4 regions of the Bacillus stercoris genome follow, and region 4 is predicted to be linked to each of the others. Evidence: predicted binding sites of a transcription regulator. Region 4 holds the regulator's gene; each other region holds the start of a gene.
The links. The regulator Rex, encoded in region 4, represses fermentation and respiration genes when NADH is low (regulators of the CRP and FNR family bind a similar motif). The targets are predictions, from matches to a motif close to TTGTGAAATATTTCACAA.
Positions count from the first base shown of each region.

Region 1: the regulator Rex is predicted to act here: its motif matches at 1,652-1,669, upstream of QA442_RS15880 (DUF1641 domain-containing protein).
Region 2: the regulator Rex is predicted to act here: its motif matches at 2,245-2,262, upstream of QA442_RS20825 (L-lactate dehydrogenase).
Region 3: the regulator Rex is predicted to act here: its motif matches at 2,426-2,443, upstream of QA442_RS02275 (formate/nitrite transporter family protein).

Region 1 covers NZ_CP121861.1:3,046,182-3,049,600, forward strand. The annotation lists gene QA442_RS15875 (NAD(P)/FAD-dependent oxidoreductase) at 1-1,095, opposite strand, end outside; gene QA442_RS15880 (DUF1641 domain-containing protein) at 1,135-1,557, opposite strand; gene QA442_RS15885 (cupin domain-containing protein) at 1,945-2,442, opposite strand; gene QA442_RS15890 (DMT family transporter) at 2,573-3,419, shown strand, end outside.
Region 2 covers NZ_CP121861.1:4,039,511-4,042,929, forward strand. The annotation lists gene QA442_RS20820 (L-lactate permease) at 1-1,204, opposite strand, end outside; gene QA442_RS20825 (L-lactate dehydrogenase) at 1,236-2,201, opposite strand; gene amyE (alpha-amylase) at 2,377-3,419, opposite strand, start outside.
Region 3 covers NZ_CP121861.1:430,677-434,095, forward strand. The annotation lists gene QA442_RS02265 (hypothetical protein) at 396-698, shown strand; gene sacT (sac operon transcriptional antiterminator SacT) at 738-1,568, shown strand; gene QA442_RS02275 (formate/nitrite transporter family protein) at 1,608-2,378, opposite strand; gene scrA (PTS system sucrose transporter subunit IIBC) at 2,679-3,419, shown strand, end outside.
Region 4 covers NZ_CP121861.1:3,728,373-3,731,791, reverse strand. The annotation lists gene QA442_RS19270 (ABC-F family ATP-binding cassette domain-containing protein) at 1-1,374, opposite strand, end outside; gene moaC (cyclic pyranopterin monophosphate synthase MoaC) at 1,500-2,012, shown strand; gene QA442_RS19260 (redox-sensing transcriptional repressor Rex) at 2,009-2,656, shown strand; gene tatAY (sec-independent protein translocase protein TatAY) at 2,678-2,851, shown strand; gene tatC (twin-arginine translocase subunit TatC) at 2,858-3,419, shown strand, end outside.

The DNA of each region.
Region 1 (3,419 bases), 680 kb from region 4:
TTTAAGCGGTGTAGAATTAGCACCAATAATGGCAACCGCGTCTTTGCGTCCAAGGCTTGCAAGTGTACCAGAGTTAACTGGCTTGAATGTTTCAAGTGTTTTGCCTTCTAGGTAAGCGAATAGGTTGTAACCGATCAGCTCACCCATTTGCCATGCGATTTGTGCAGTTGGCGGGTATGGACGGCCGTCTGGTCCGAAGTAAACGGCGCTGTCTCCAGCAACGAATACATCTTCATGAGATGTAGATTGCAGGAAGTCGTTTACAGTCGCGCGTCCGCGGTTCACTTCTAGGCCTGATTCACCGACTAATGGGTTACCTTGTACGCCGCCAGTCCAAACAAATGTGTTGGCAACAACTTTAGATCCGTCTTTCAGATCAATTACGTTTCCTTCTACATTTGTAACAGGGAGACCTGTTAAGAACTCAACGCCGCGTTTTTCAAGGCTTGCAGTTGCACGTTCGATAAGATCATCCGGAAGAACAGGAAGGATCTTCGGACCAGCTTCAACAAGCTTTAATTTGATTTCTTTATGGTCTACGCCGTATTTTTTCGCAAGGTTCGGCATGATGTCAGCAAGCTCACCAACAAGCTCAACACCTGTTAAGCCGCCTCCGCCGATAAGGATTGTTGCGTCTGCTTCGTTTTTCGTTTTAGAGTACTCGCGCACACGATCTTCAACATGCTGGAAGACTTTGTTCGCATCAGCAGCAGATTTCAACACCATGCTGTTTTCTTCAAGACCTGGGATGCCGAAATAAGCCGTTACAGAACCAAGACCTACAACAAGCGCATCGTAAGATAATGTAGAACCGTCACCAAGCGCAACTTCTTTTTTATCAACAGAGAAAGAGTTTACTTCCGCGATTTTAAGATCAATGTCTTTGCCTTTGAAAAGTTTTTCTAATGGCATAGCAACCGCTTTTTCAGACACGTTGCCTGCAGCAAGACGGTGTAATTCCGTAATGATTTGGTGAGTTGGGTATTTGTTTACCACTGTCACGCGTGCTTGTTCTTTTGTGTAATGTTTGCGAACTGTTAGAGCAGAAAGAACTCCGCCATAACCAGCGCCTAGAATGACAATATGTTTTGACATCGTATATCCTCCGTCCTTTATATCAATTTGAATCTGAGATTATTTTTGGTTTTCGCGTTCGTTCATGACTTCAAGGTAGCTGTTAGCAAAACGGAACAGCTTTTGAGCTTGAGGATCTTTCAGCATACGCAGCAGGCCGAAAAGACCAATTGTTTCGTTGCTTGCTTCCGCGCGGTCTTTTGCTTCGATCGCAGTCGCAGCTACTTCTTTCGCTGTTTCTTTTACAGGCTCAAGAATTTCAGTGATCGCACCGACTGTGTCGTTTTTTAACACTTCGTCAGTCGCTACAGACTGAGCGAAATCATAAGACTTCGTTAAAATATTGACTAACTCAGTCAGCTTCGGAAGCTGGTCAACTAAAACAGTCAATGATTCTTGAACTTCTGGCTTTAATAGCTGATCAATAAGATCTTGCTGGCTTTGGCTGACAGACGCATTTGTTTGATCGATTGTTTCTGGCATATCCAATTCTCCTTTACTATAAGCAGTTTGCTGATTTGTTTGGAAAGGGTAGTGCCTCTCCCTGTCTCACGCTTTTAAGGCATAAGAATAAGGATTGTGAATTCATGCACAATCATTTACAAAAATAAATGTTTACTACCCAGTTTTTCATCTTGCCATATTCAGTATTATTTTTATCAAAAAATAAACAATTGAATAAGTCAAAATCCTTTACTCTCTCTGAAAATAGCAAACACAAAAAACTCCAATTCGATTACCTTCTATATGATAACACTTTTTGAACAAAATTTGAACGTGAATTGCTTCGATTATGAAATTAATTTATATGGAGCTCATGTCATAACGTTTCTGTGACACTAGTTATTGACAATCCAGCAATTTCTCCCTTCACTTTACCCATATTTCCAATAAAGGCTCTCTTTTTCCTGTGATCGGATCATTCGCCGGCAACGCCGCCTTCTTTATCTGTTTGACCGCTTCCTCCCACTCATCCGGCTTTCCCGTCTTCATATCATACTGAATGCCTCCGGGATAGGCGCCAAGGACAGTAAAATCGGGACTTGAGCTTAGCTTTTTATGACCGACTCCGGCTGGAATCACGACTGCATCGCCTGTTTTGAAAGGGATGACAGCTCCTTTTTCTCCCCCGAACTGAATGACAGCCTCTCCCCTAACTGCAATCAGGACTTCATGCGTATTGCTGTGATAATGATGGTATGGAAAAACACTTCCTAACCAGCTGTTTGACCAGCCATGCCGGGTGACGATCCGCTCTGCCTGACTGGTATTCTTAATCGCGTTTTGATATACCACGAGCGGATACTCAGGGTGATTCGGAATCCTGCCGTCATCCGGAAAGAAATATGTCTGTGTCTTTGCTTCCATCAATTTCACCTCCCTTTTTTATCTTCCACACATAGCGGTTCGCAAAACATGATGTTTTTCTCACGATTCCATTGATCTGCATGATACCAAATAGTATAGTATAAAAAATAATGCCAGAATGAGGGATACCATGAAAGCTATTGTTATCGGAATTTTAGCTTCACTCTTTTTCGCCGTTACCTTTATATTAAATAGAGCGATGGAGTTATCTGGAGGCAGCTGGCTCTGGAGCTCTTCGCTGCGCTTTATTTTTATGGTGCCGTTTTTATGTGTGATTGTCATCATGAGAGGGACATTCACGCCTCTCGTACAAGAGATGCGGAAAAAGCCGTTCTTTTGGCTCAAATGGAGCTTTGTCGGCTTCGTGCTTTTTTACGCGCCGATCACATTTGCGGCTGCCTACGGTCCGGGATGGCTTATAGCCGGCACCTGGCAAATTACAATTGTAGCCGGTGTGCTCTTGTCTCCTTTGTTTTATGTCAAACAAGATATGCCGGGCGGTCCGCAGCTCGTTCGGCAAAAGATTCCCCTGGTTTCACTTGGCACTTCCGTGATCATCCTGATTGGAGCGGCTCTGATTCAGCTTCAGCATGCAGAATCGCTTTCAGGAAAGATGCTGCTTTTCAGTGTGCTGCCGGTTGTCATTGCGGCTTTTGCCTATCCGTTAGGAAACAGGAGAATGCTCGAGGAATACGGTGGCCGGCTTGATACATTTCAGCGCGTGCTTGGAATGACATTGGCAAGCCTTCCGTTCTGGCTTCTATTAGCAGCTTACGGTTGGTGGTCAGACGGCCTGCCGACAGCGGGGCAAACCGTTCAATCCTTTATCGTTGCCGTCAGCTCAGGCATCATTGCGACGGTTTTATTTTTCTGGGCCACTGATATGGTAAGAGACAATCCGCAAAAACTCGCAGCTGTTGAAGCCACTCAATCCGGTGAAGTGATTTTCGCGCTGCTTGGTGAAATTGTTCTGCTGT
Region 2 (3,419 bases), 310 kb from region 4:
GCACCCACAGCTCTTTTCCTGTCTCCTTCAAGGAAGCAAAGGCATCTCGAGAGGAGAAGTTTTTGCTGAACAGTCCTGTCACGATGACTGCGGCTAAAATCGCTGTACCAGTCGCTGACAGCAAATCAACTTTCAAGACCGCATCTAACGGCATGGCAGATGGCGCAATCGGCGGCATTTTCATAATTTGCTGGTGCAGAAAAGGCATTTTGAACAGGAGCGTTGTTTGATATAACAGTCCGCCTTCTTGGAAAAGCGCTTTGAAGGCGGGAAGGCTCCAGATGGTGATTGCCGCAGTTAAAATGTAGAAAGGTGACCACGCTTTCGCAATGTCAGCGGCACGGTATGTCTTTTGCTCACCAGCATCGCCGGCTCCTTCCTCCCTATAAATCTCTTTCGGCTGCCATTTGCGGAGGAAGAGGGCAAGCCCGCCCATGCTGAACAAGGCCGCCAAAATGTTGGCTAATTCCGGCCCGAGCACTGCCATTGTCAGTGTCTGAACCGCTGTATACCCACCGCTCACAACCAGAAGGGCAGGCCATGTCTGTTTGATTCCTTTCATTCGATCTAATAGGAATACAAGCAGAAACGGTATGAAAAATGAGATCATCGGCAGTGTCCACATCAATGTCCGTGACAGCTCAAGAGCAGACAAATCACCAATCTGCGCCCCTGTGATGACAGGAATCCCGATTGCCCCAAAGGCTCCGGAAGCTGCGTTTGCGATCAAGCAGAGCGCTGCCGCTTTTAACGGTTTAAAACCAAGTTCGACGAGCAGCGCCGCGCTGATCGCAATCGGAACACCAAAACCGGCCGCGCCTTCCAAAAACGCGTTAAAACAAAAGCCAATTAATAATAGCTGTAATCGTTGGTCAGGCGAAATGCCGGCAATGCTGGACCGAATAATAGTAAATTTCCCGGTTTTCACTGCGATTTTATACAGCCACACCGCCATCAGGACGATGTAGCCAATGGGCCACAGCCCGCTCCCGATTCCTAGCAAAACAGAAGAAATCGCTTTTTCAACCGGCATGTGAAATGCCAAAACGGAGACGAAGAAACTGACGGCTAGAGTAAGAAACGCCGCAAGTATGCCTTTCATTTTCAAAACAGTTAAAGCCAAAAGAAAAAAGAGAATCGGAGTGAGCGCCACAAGTGCGCTCACATACTCGTTTCCAAACGGATCATACAACTGCTCCCACATTGACAATCAGCCCTTTACTCTAAAGTTGCGGTTAGTTGACTTTTTGTTCTGCAAAATGAGGCTTTAAAATGTTTTTAAGGACGCCGGCGCTGTGAAGGAACTGTTCTTTTTCTTTCTCATTCAAGTTCAGCTCAGTGATACCAGCGATCCCTCCGCGGTTCACGACAGCTGGAACACCGATGTACACGTCATCTGCACCGTATTGCCCGTCCACATATGTGCTGACAGTTAATATGCTGTTTTCATTATGAAGAATCGCTTTTGTAATGCGGGCAAGACTCATCGCAACGCCATAATAAGTCGCGCCTTTTTTCTCAATGATATGGTAAGCTGCGTTTTTCACGTCATCTACAATTTGGTCAAGCTCCTCTTGTTTGTACGCATCGTTTTTCTCAACGAGTTCACTGACCGGCACACCGCCGACATTCGCGTGGCTCCAAACAGGAAGCTCAGTGTCGCCGTGCTCTCCGATAATATGCGCGTGCACATTTTGAGGCGCTGCGCCAAAGTATTCGCTCAGCATGTAACGGAATCTCGCAGAATCTAGTGTTGTGCCGCTTCCGATCACCCGCTCTTTTGGCAGGCCGCTGAATTTCCATGTCGCGTAAGTCAGGATATCAACCGGATTTGTCGCGATTAAGAAAATGCCGTCAAATCCGCTTGCCATAACTTCACCGACAATGCCTTTGAAAATCTTTAAGTTCTTTTCTACTAATTCAAGGCGTGTCTCACCAGGTTTTTGGTTTGCTCCGGCGCAAATGCAGACAATATCAGCATCCTTGCAGTCTTCATATGTTCCGAAAGATGTTTTGACCGGTTGCGGCGCAAACGCCTTTCCGTGGTTTAAATCCATTACATCGCCCATTGCTTTTTCTTTATTTAGATCAATGACCACAAGCTCATCTGTGATCCCTTGGTTAATTAACGCAAATGCATAACTGCTTCCAACAAAACCCGCTCCGATTAAAGCTACTTTATTTACATGTTTGTTCATCATTAATCATCCTTCCAGGGTATGTTTCTCTTTGATGTCTTTTTATTTGTGAAGTATTTCACATTTATATTGTGCAATACTTCACAAACTTTTGCAAGAGAAAAGTTTTGTCTGATTTATGAACAAAAAAGAAACCATCTATGATGGTTTCTTTCACTATAACCCGTCAGCCTTGTTCTCAATAAGGAAGAGAACCGCTTAAGCCCGCGTCATTATATAAACCATTTTGCACGTAATCAAAGCCAGGCTGATTCTGGCCAGGCACTTGGGCACTGCCATTATTAAAAATCACTTTGGCGTTGGTTGTATCCGTATCCGCAGGCAGCGTCAGCGTGTAAATTCCGTCTGCATTTTTAGTCATTGGTTTTCCAGGCCAAGATCCGGTCAATTCAGTTGCCCCGCCCCCATCCTGTTTATAGATATAAGCATTTACCTGACTCCAATGATTCGGATTTTGATAGCCGATGGTTTTGGCCGAAGCTGGATCTCTTTTAACAAAACTGTACTCCTCGGTCCTCGTTACACCATCACTGTTCGTTCCTTTTAACATGATGGTGTATGTTTTGCCAAATGGATCTTCTTTTCCGATTGTGAATTGATCTCCATCTTTAAACGCTGTCTCTTGTCCATTATTGATTTGATAAACAGCTTTTGTTGTGTTCGCATCTGCACGCAGGGTAATCGTCAGTTGATCATTGAAAGAATGTGTTACGCCTGCTTTGTAATTCTCAAGGAAAACTTGAGGCGCATTTGCAATATCGTCAGGATAAAGCACAGCCACAGATCTGGCATTGATCGTGCCTGTCAGTTTACTGTCCCTGACTTGAAATGAACCGGTCCCGGCTTTATTATCATAGCTGCCATCAGGTAATTTCGTTGGAGCATTTATGCTGACAGAAGAGGAACCTGCATTTGCCAGCACAACACCTTTTGAGCCGCGCTGATTCATAAATATTTGATTGTTCCCATTCGGATTTGAGAGTTCCTCAGGCTGCCCGGCCATTTCATTGTGAAATTGATTGACCGCAGTGATCGCCTGATCTTTAAATAAGGCGCTCCCGCGATCTCCTATTTGACTTTTCCCTGGAAATCTTACACCATTTCCGCCGCCCTCAGGCCTGGAAAAGAAAAGAGGCGTGCTTCCTGAGCGCGAACCAATCACTGCCCAGCCTAAACGGATATCGTCATCACTCATCCATGTGGACTCTTCATCATCATTGG
Region 3 (3,419 bases), 980 kb from region 4:
ACCCTGTGCATAAGTGAATAAACCTGTGTATATATATAGTTGGGAATAAATGTTCGTATACAAAATATAGATAGAGTTTGTGGACATGTGGATATCTCTTGTGATTAAGTTGTTCTTATCTTTGGGATAACTTGTGTATAAAGTTTTCAAACCGTTCTCCAATTTTCATTTCAATTCTTTCAGCTTTCAACAAAACTTCTAAAAACTAGTTGGTTTTTTCACTCATATTGTGACAAAGAATTCTCTTTCAACGGTCTATCATAGAGTCATGAGTTTTGCTAGAGCTGCTAGTTTGCGAGAAAAGAAATCGGCCGTCTTTTCCTGCGGGCTGCGGCTGAGAAAACGGGCTGCTAAAAAAGGCTGCCTGCCAAAAAGAAGCGGAGGGATGTTTTTCTATGAAACGTTTGCTTGTATCTTTACGGGTGTGGATGGTCTTTTTGATGAACTGGGTGACGCCGGACAGAAAAACTGCGGCTGCCGCGGTCTACTCGGCTCAGCGTACATACCAAAGAAAGGCGGCGGTGCAAGCCGCGGGACTTGTTTCGTTTTATGAATGGCGGATGGCTGTGAATGAGGAAGAAAAACAGAAAGCGAAAGCCGCCGCGCTTTATAAAAGAAGGTGTTTGCAAGCCTTCAAGGAATCGCCAAAGCAGGAGAGAGCGGGCCCGCATCTTTACATGGCGGTCAAAAGGAGGTAAAATCCCAGTCAAAAGCAAATTGGCGGGAGAGATAACCTCTTGAAAATCTATAAAGTATTAAACAACAATGCGGCTTTAATAAAAGAGGATGATCAGGAAAAAATCGTGATGGGACCTGGAATCGCTTTTCAAAAAAAGAAAAATGATCTCATCCCTATGAATAAAGTGGAAAAAATCTTTGTCGTGCGCGACGAGAATGAAAAATTCAAACAAATCCTGCAAACACTGCCGGAGGAGCATATAGAGATAGCTGAAGATATCATCAGCTATGCGGAAGGGGAGCTCGCGGCGCCGCTGAGCGACCACATTCATATCGCGCTTTCTGACCATTTATCCTTTGCGATCGAAAGGGTTCAAAATGGGCTGCTTGTGCAGAATAAATTGCTGCATGAGATAAAAGCGCTCTATAAAAAAGAATACGAGATCGGCCTATGGGCGATCGGACATGTAAAAGAGACATTGGGCGTGTCTCTGCCTGAAGATGAAGCGGGTTATATTGCCCTTCACATCCATACGGCCAAGATGGATGCGGAGAGCATGTATTCAGCGCTGAAGCATACGACCATGATCAAAGAAATGATAGAGAAAATAGAACAATACTTTAATCGAAAGGTGGATGAAAACAGCATTTCCTATCAACGCCTTGTCACGCATTTGCGATACGCGGTCAGCCGGTTGGAATCAAATGAAGCGCTCCATCATATGGACGAGGAGATGCTTTATTTCATCCAAAAAAAGTATTCATTTGCCTATCAATGTGCGCTGGAGCTGGCGGAGTTTTTGAAAAATGAATATCAATTACAGTTGCCGGAATCCGAGGCCGGCTATATCACGCTGCATGTCCAGCGTCTTCAAGATCTCTCGGAATAACCGCTTTGACTTGCAGGGAGTGATCTCTGGAAGTTTTTTTTATTGATCAGGATTGAGTGTGTAGTACATCCAGCCCATCATGACCATTCCCGCGGTCAGATTCCCGAGCGTAACGGGAATTAAGTTTCGGACTGCTCCCATCAGTGTCACTGTATCAGGGTGCTCGACCAAAAGTGAGATGGCGAATGTGCACATATTGGCAATGCTGTGTTCAAAGCCGGAAATAAAGAAGCAGAAAACGAAAAGCATCATGGTAAAGAGCTTTGCTCCTTCCCCTTTGAGAGCCATTGGAATGAAAAAGGCGAGGCAGACAAGCCAATTGCACAGAAATCCTCTGAAAAACAGCTCGGAAGCCGGCGGCTCCATTTTGTGTTCTGCCAGATGAATCAAAAAGGAATGTACGGAAGACTCCTCAAAAAGCCCTGTCGCACTGATCAGGATGGCAAACAAAATGGCGCCGATTAAATTGCCGGCATAGCTTGATATCCACAAGTACAGGGTATCGCGCCAGCGGAGTTTTTTTCGGAGCGCGGTATAGGTGAAATAAAAGGTATTGCCGGTAAATAAATCTCCGCCTCCGTAAGCGATCAGCACAATAGCGGCCCCGAAAGTGACAGCGGCTGCCGGAAAGGCAAATGGAGAATCAGCCATATAGAAATAACTGCCGGTTTTACTTGCTGCTGTAATGCCAAAACCAATAAACATACTGGCCAAAATGGACCGAAGCACATAACGGATTTTGCTTGAAGCGAATATGTTTTGTTTTTTCAAAGCGTACTGTTCAACCTTTTGCAATGCTTGAGTTTCCATGGTCTTTTCCTGCTTTCTATCATGATTGAGCATAGTATAGCATGATATTGTGAACTATTTCACAAATATTTTTTACGAATTTTTGTCTACATGTTTTATCAAACTATTTAACTAAAAAGTAGTTGACGAAAACGCTGTCATGTTTTATGATGAAAGCGTATTCTCAATCTGAATAAGCGGGATTGTGACTGGTAAAGCAGGCAAGACCTAAAATTTGCGAAATGAAAAAAGGATCACTGTGTCCTTTATTCGTTGGCGAATTTTAGGTCTTTTTTGTTTAAATAAAAGGGGGAGAAACAGATGGATTACAAAGAGACTGCAAAACGCCTCATTGAGCTTCTCGGAGGGAAAGATAACATTATCAGCGCGGCTCATTGTGCAACAAGACTGCGTTTAGTGATGAAAGATGAATCAAAGATAGATCAAGCACAGGTTGAAGAGCTTGATGGTGTCAAAGGGGCCTTCAGCAGCTCTGGCCAGTACCAGATCATTTTCGGAACAGGCCTTGTGAATAAAGTATTCGATGTTTTTTCTAAAGAAGCTGATATTGAGCGTGAGGAACACGTCAATCATCAGGATGCGGCAAAAGAAAAGCTGAATCCCGCTGCGAGATTTGCGAAAACGCTTTCTAATATTTTTGTCCCAATTATCCCGGCTATTGTAGCCAGCGGCCTATTAATGGGATTGCTGGGTATGATCAATGCGTTTCATTGGATGAGCAAGGATTCTGCGGTTTTTCAGCTGCTTGATATGTTTTCAAGTGCAGCATTCATTTTCTTGCCTATTCTAATTGGAGTAAGCGCTTCAAAAGAATTTGGCAGCAACCCATACTTGGGAGCGGTCATTGGGGGAATCATGATTCATCCAAACCTTCTGAATCCATGGGGTTTGGCTGAAGCGACACCTGATTATATGCATCTTTTCGGATTGGATATCGCGCTTCTAGGTTATCAGGGAACTGTCATCCCTGTTCTGCTGGCGGTTTATGTAATGAGCAAGGTAGAGAAATGGACAAGAAAAGTGGTTCCGCATGCGGTGGAT
Region 4 (3,419 bases):
CAGCTTAGCTAGAGCCAATCTTGCTTTTTCGCCCCCGCTCAGTGAATGGACGGGTTTCAGCACGTCATCTCCGGAGAATAAGAAATTTCCGAGACACGTTCTGATTTCTTTTTCTGGGAGCCCGGGGTACTCGTCCCACAGCTCATCAAGAACACGTTTAGAGGAAGTCAGTTCAGCCTGTTCCTGATCATAGTAGCCGACACTGACATTTGAGCCATATGAGATCGTTCCTTGATCTGGTTTTAGGGTGTCTATTAATGTTTTCAGCAATGTTGATTTACCAATTCCGTTAGGGCCGACAAGCGCGGCGCTTTCTCCTCTTGTCAGCATGAATGACACTTCTGTTAAAAGCGGCGGCTGGTTTTCATAGCTGATTGTGAGATCCTGAACACGGAGGACTTCATTTCCGCTCTGTTTTGTAATATCAAAATGAAAGTTTGCGGATTTTTCATCGCCAAGCGGTTTTGACATGACTTCCATTCGATCAAGCTGCTTTCTGCGGCTTTGCGCCCTTTTGGTGGTAGAGGCTCTCGCCAGATTTCTGTCTACGAAGTCTTGCAGCTTTGCGATTTCGTCCTGCTGCTTTTCGTACAGTTTAAGATCCTTTTCATACTGCGCGGCTTTTTGGTCGAGATAAGCGCTGTAGTTGCCGTGATACTTTTTGCTTTCGGCTCTTGATACCTCGTATACCTGGTTTACCACTTTGTCCAAAAAGTAGCGGTCATGCGAAACGATGAGAATGGCGCCTGAATAGCCTTGTAAATAATGCTCAAGCCAGGTAAGCGTATCAATATCCAGATGGTTTGTCGGCTCATCGAGAATGAGTAAATCAGGCTGTGTTAACAGAAGCTTACCTAAAGCCAGTCTTGTTTTTTGGCCTCCGCTGAGGCTTTGAACCTGTGTAGAATCGTCAAAATGGCTGAAGCCGAGGCCATGCAGCACAGATCTGACATCCGCTTCATATTGATAGCCGCCTTTATCTTTGAATTCCTGCTGAAGGCGGTCGTAGGTTTTCATGATGCTTTCTAATTCACCCGGGTCAGCTGCCGCCATTTTTTCTTCTATAGCCCGCATTTCCTTTTCCATTGCTTTTAAGTGGTCAAAAACAGTCAGCAGCTCTTCTTTTATGGTAAGCTTAGAATCCAAGCCAGTATGCTGGGCGAGATATCCCATTGTAGTATCTTTCGGTTTAATAATTTCGCCCTTTTCATACGAAAGCTGGCCTGCGATAATTTTAAGGAGCGTAGATTTTCCGGCGCCATTTCTTCCTACAATGGCGATGCGATCACGATTTCTGACTTCCAGCTTTATATTGTTTAAAATAGTATCAGCACCAAACGATTTGGACAGCTGATTAACTTGTAAGATCATCATATTATTTCACCTCTGTTATAATAAGTTAAGTGTAGCTTATGAACCAGAAGTCAGCAAACAATACATTGGCCATATAAGACATAGAGAAGAAAATAGTGTATGATCTGTTTAAGGAGCGTTTTAATATGAATGGATTTTCTCATTTTAATGAACAGGGCAGAGCCCAGATGGTGGATATCAGCGAAAAATCTTCGACTGTCCGTACTGCGGCGGCTGTTTCAAGCGTACACATGAAGAATGAGGTGTACGAGAAAATACAGAGTCACGATATTGGCAAAGGAGATGTACTGGCTGTCGCACAGGTGGCAGGCATTATGGCCGCAAAGCAAACGTCGAATATCATTCCAATGTGCCATCCGCTTTCATTGAGCGGGGTAGATATATCGTTTGACTGGAAAATAAAAGAAGCAGAAGTTATACTTCATATAAAAGCACAGGTCAAAACGAAAGGGAGTACAGGTGTGGAAATGGAAGCGCTCACTTCTGCATCGGTGTGCGCTCTTACCGTTTACGATATGTGCAAGGCCCTTGATAAGGGAATGGTCATCGGTCCTACTTTCTTGCTTGAGAAGACAGGCGGGAAAAACGGTGACTTTAAAAGAGAACTATCCGAGTATAATTTGGAGGACCAAAAATGAATAAGGATCAATCAAAAATTCCGCAGGCGACGGCGAAACGGCTGCCGCTTTACTATCGCTTTTTAAAGAATCTGCATGCGTCAGGAAAACAGCGTGTATCATCCGCTGAACTCAGTGATGCCGTAAAGGTTGATTCTGCCACGATTCGGAGGGATTTTTCCTATTTTGGAGCTCTTGGCAAAAAAGGATACGGATATAATGTGGATTATTTGCTGTCTTTTTTCCGAAAAACGCTTGATCAGGATGAGATGACTGATGTCATTTTGATTGGTGTCGGGAACTTGGGAACGGCATTTCTTCACTATAATTTCACAAAAAATAATAACACAAAAATTTCTATGGCTTTTGATATAAATGAGAGTAAAATAGGAACTGAGGTAGGCGGCGTGCCCGTCTATAACCTTGATGACCTTGAACAACACGTAAAAGATGAATCAGTTGCCATTCTTACAGTGCCAGCAGTTGCCGCTCAATCCATTACAGACAGATTGGTTGCGTTAGGAATCAAGGGAATCCTTAATTTTACGCCGGCCCGTTTGAATGTGCCGGAACACATTCGAATTCATCATATAGATTTAGCAGTTGAGCTTCAGTCACTGGTTTATTTCTTGAAGCATTATTCAGTTTTAGAGGAAATCGAATAGAGGGAAAGGAGGAGCCCAAATATGCCGATCGGTCCTGGAAGCCTTGCTGTTATCGCAATCGTTGCTCTGATTATCTTCGGTCCCAAAAAGCTGCCTGAATTGGGCAAAGCAGCCGGAGACACACTTCGTGAATTCAAAAACGCTACTAAAGGATTAACAAGTGATGAAGAGGAAAAAAAGAAAGAAGATCAGTAAGTTAGGATGACACGAATGAAAGTGAATCAAATGTCGCTGCTGGAGCATATTGCTGAGCTTCGAAAACGGTTGCTGATTGTAGCGCTGGCGTTTGTCGTTTTCTTTATTGCTGGATTTTTTTTAGCGAAGCCGATTATTGTGTATCTGCAAGAAACAGATGAAGCGAAGCAGCTTACGCTTAACGCGTTTAACCTGACAGACCCGCTTTATGTGTTTATGCAGTTTGCGTTTATCATCGGCATCGTCCTGACCTCGCCGGTTATTCTTTATCAGCTTTGGGCATTTGTGAGCCCGGGCCTCTATGAGAAGGAGCGCAAAGTAACGCTCAGCTACATTCCGATCTCTATTTTGCTGTTTTTAGCGGGCTTATCTTTTTCATATTATATTTTATTTCCTTTTGTTGTTGATTTTATGAAGCGGATCTCTCAGGACTTGAATGTCAATCAGGTGATCGGAATTAATGAATATTTTCATTTTCTTCTGCAGCTGACGATTCCGTTTGGACTGCTGTTCCAAATGCCGGTCATTCTCATGTTTTTGACCAGGCTCGGAATTGTGACACCGATGT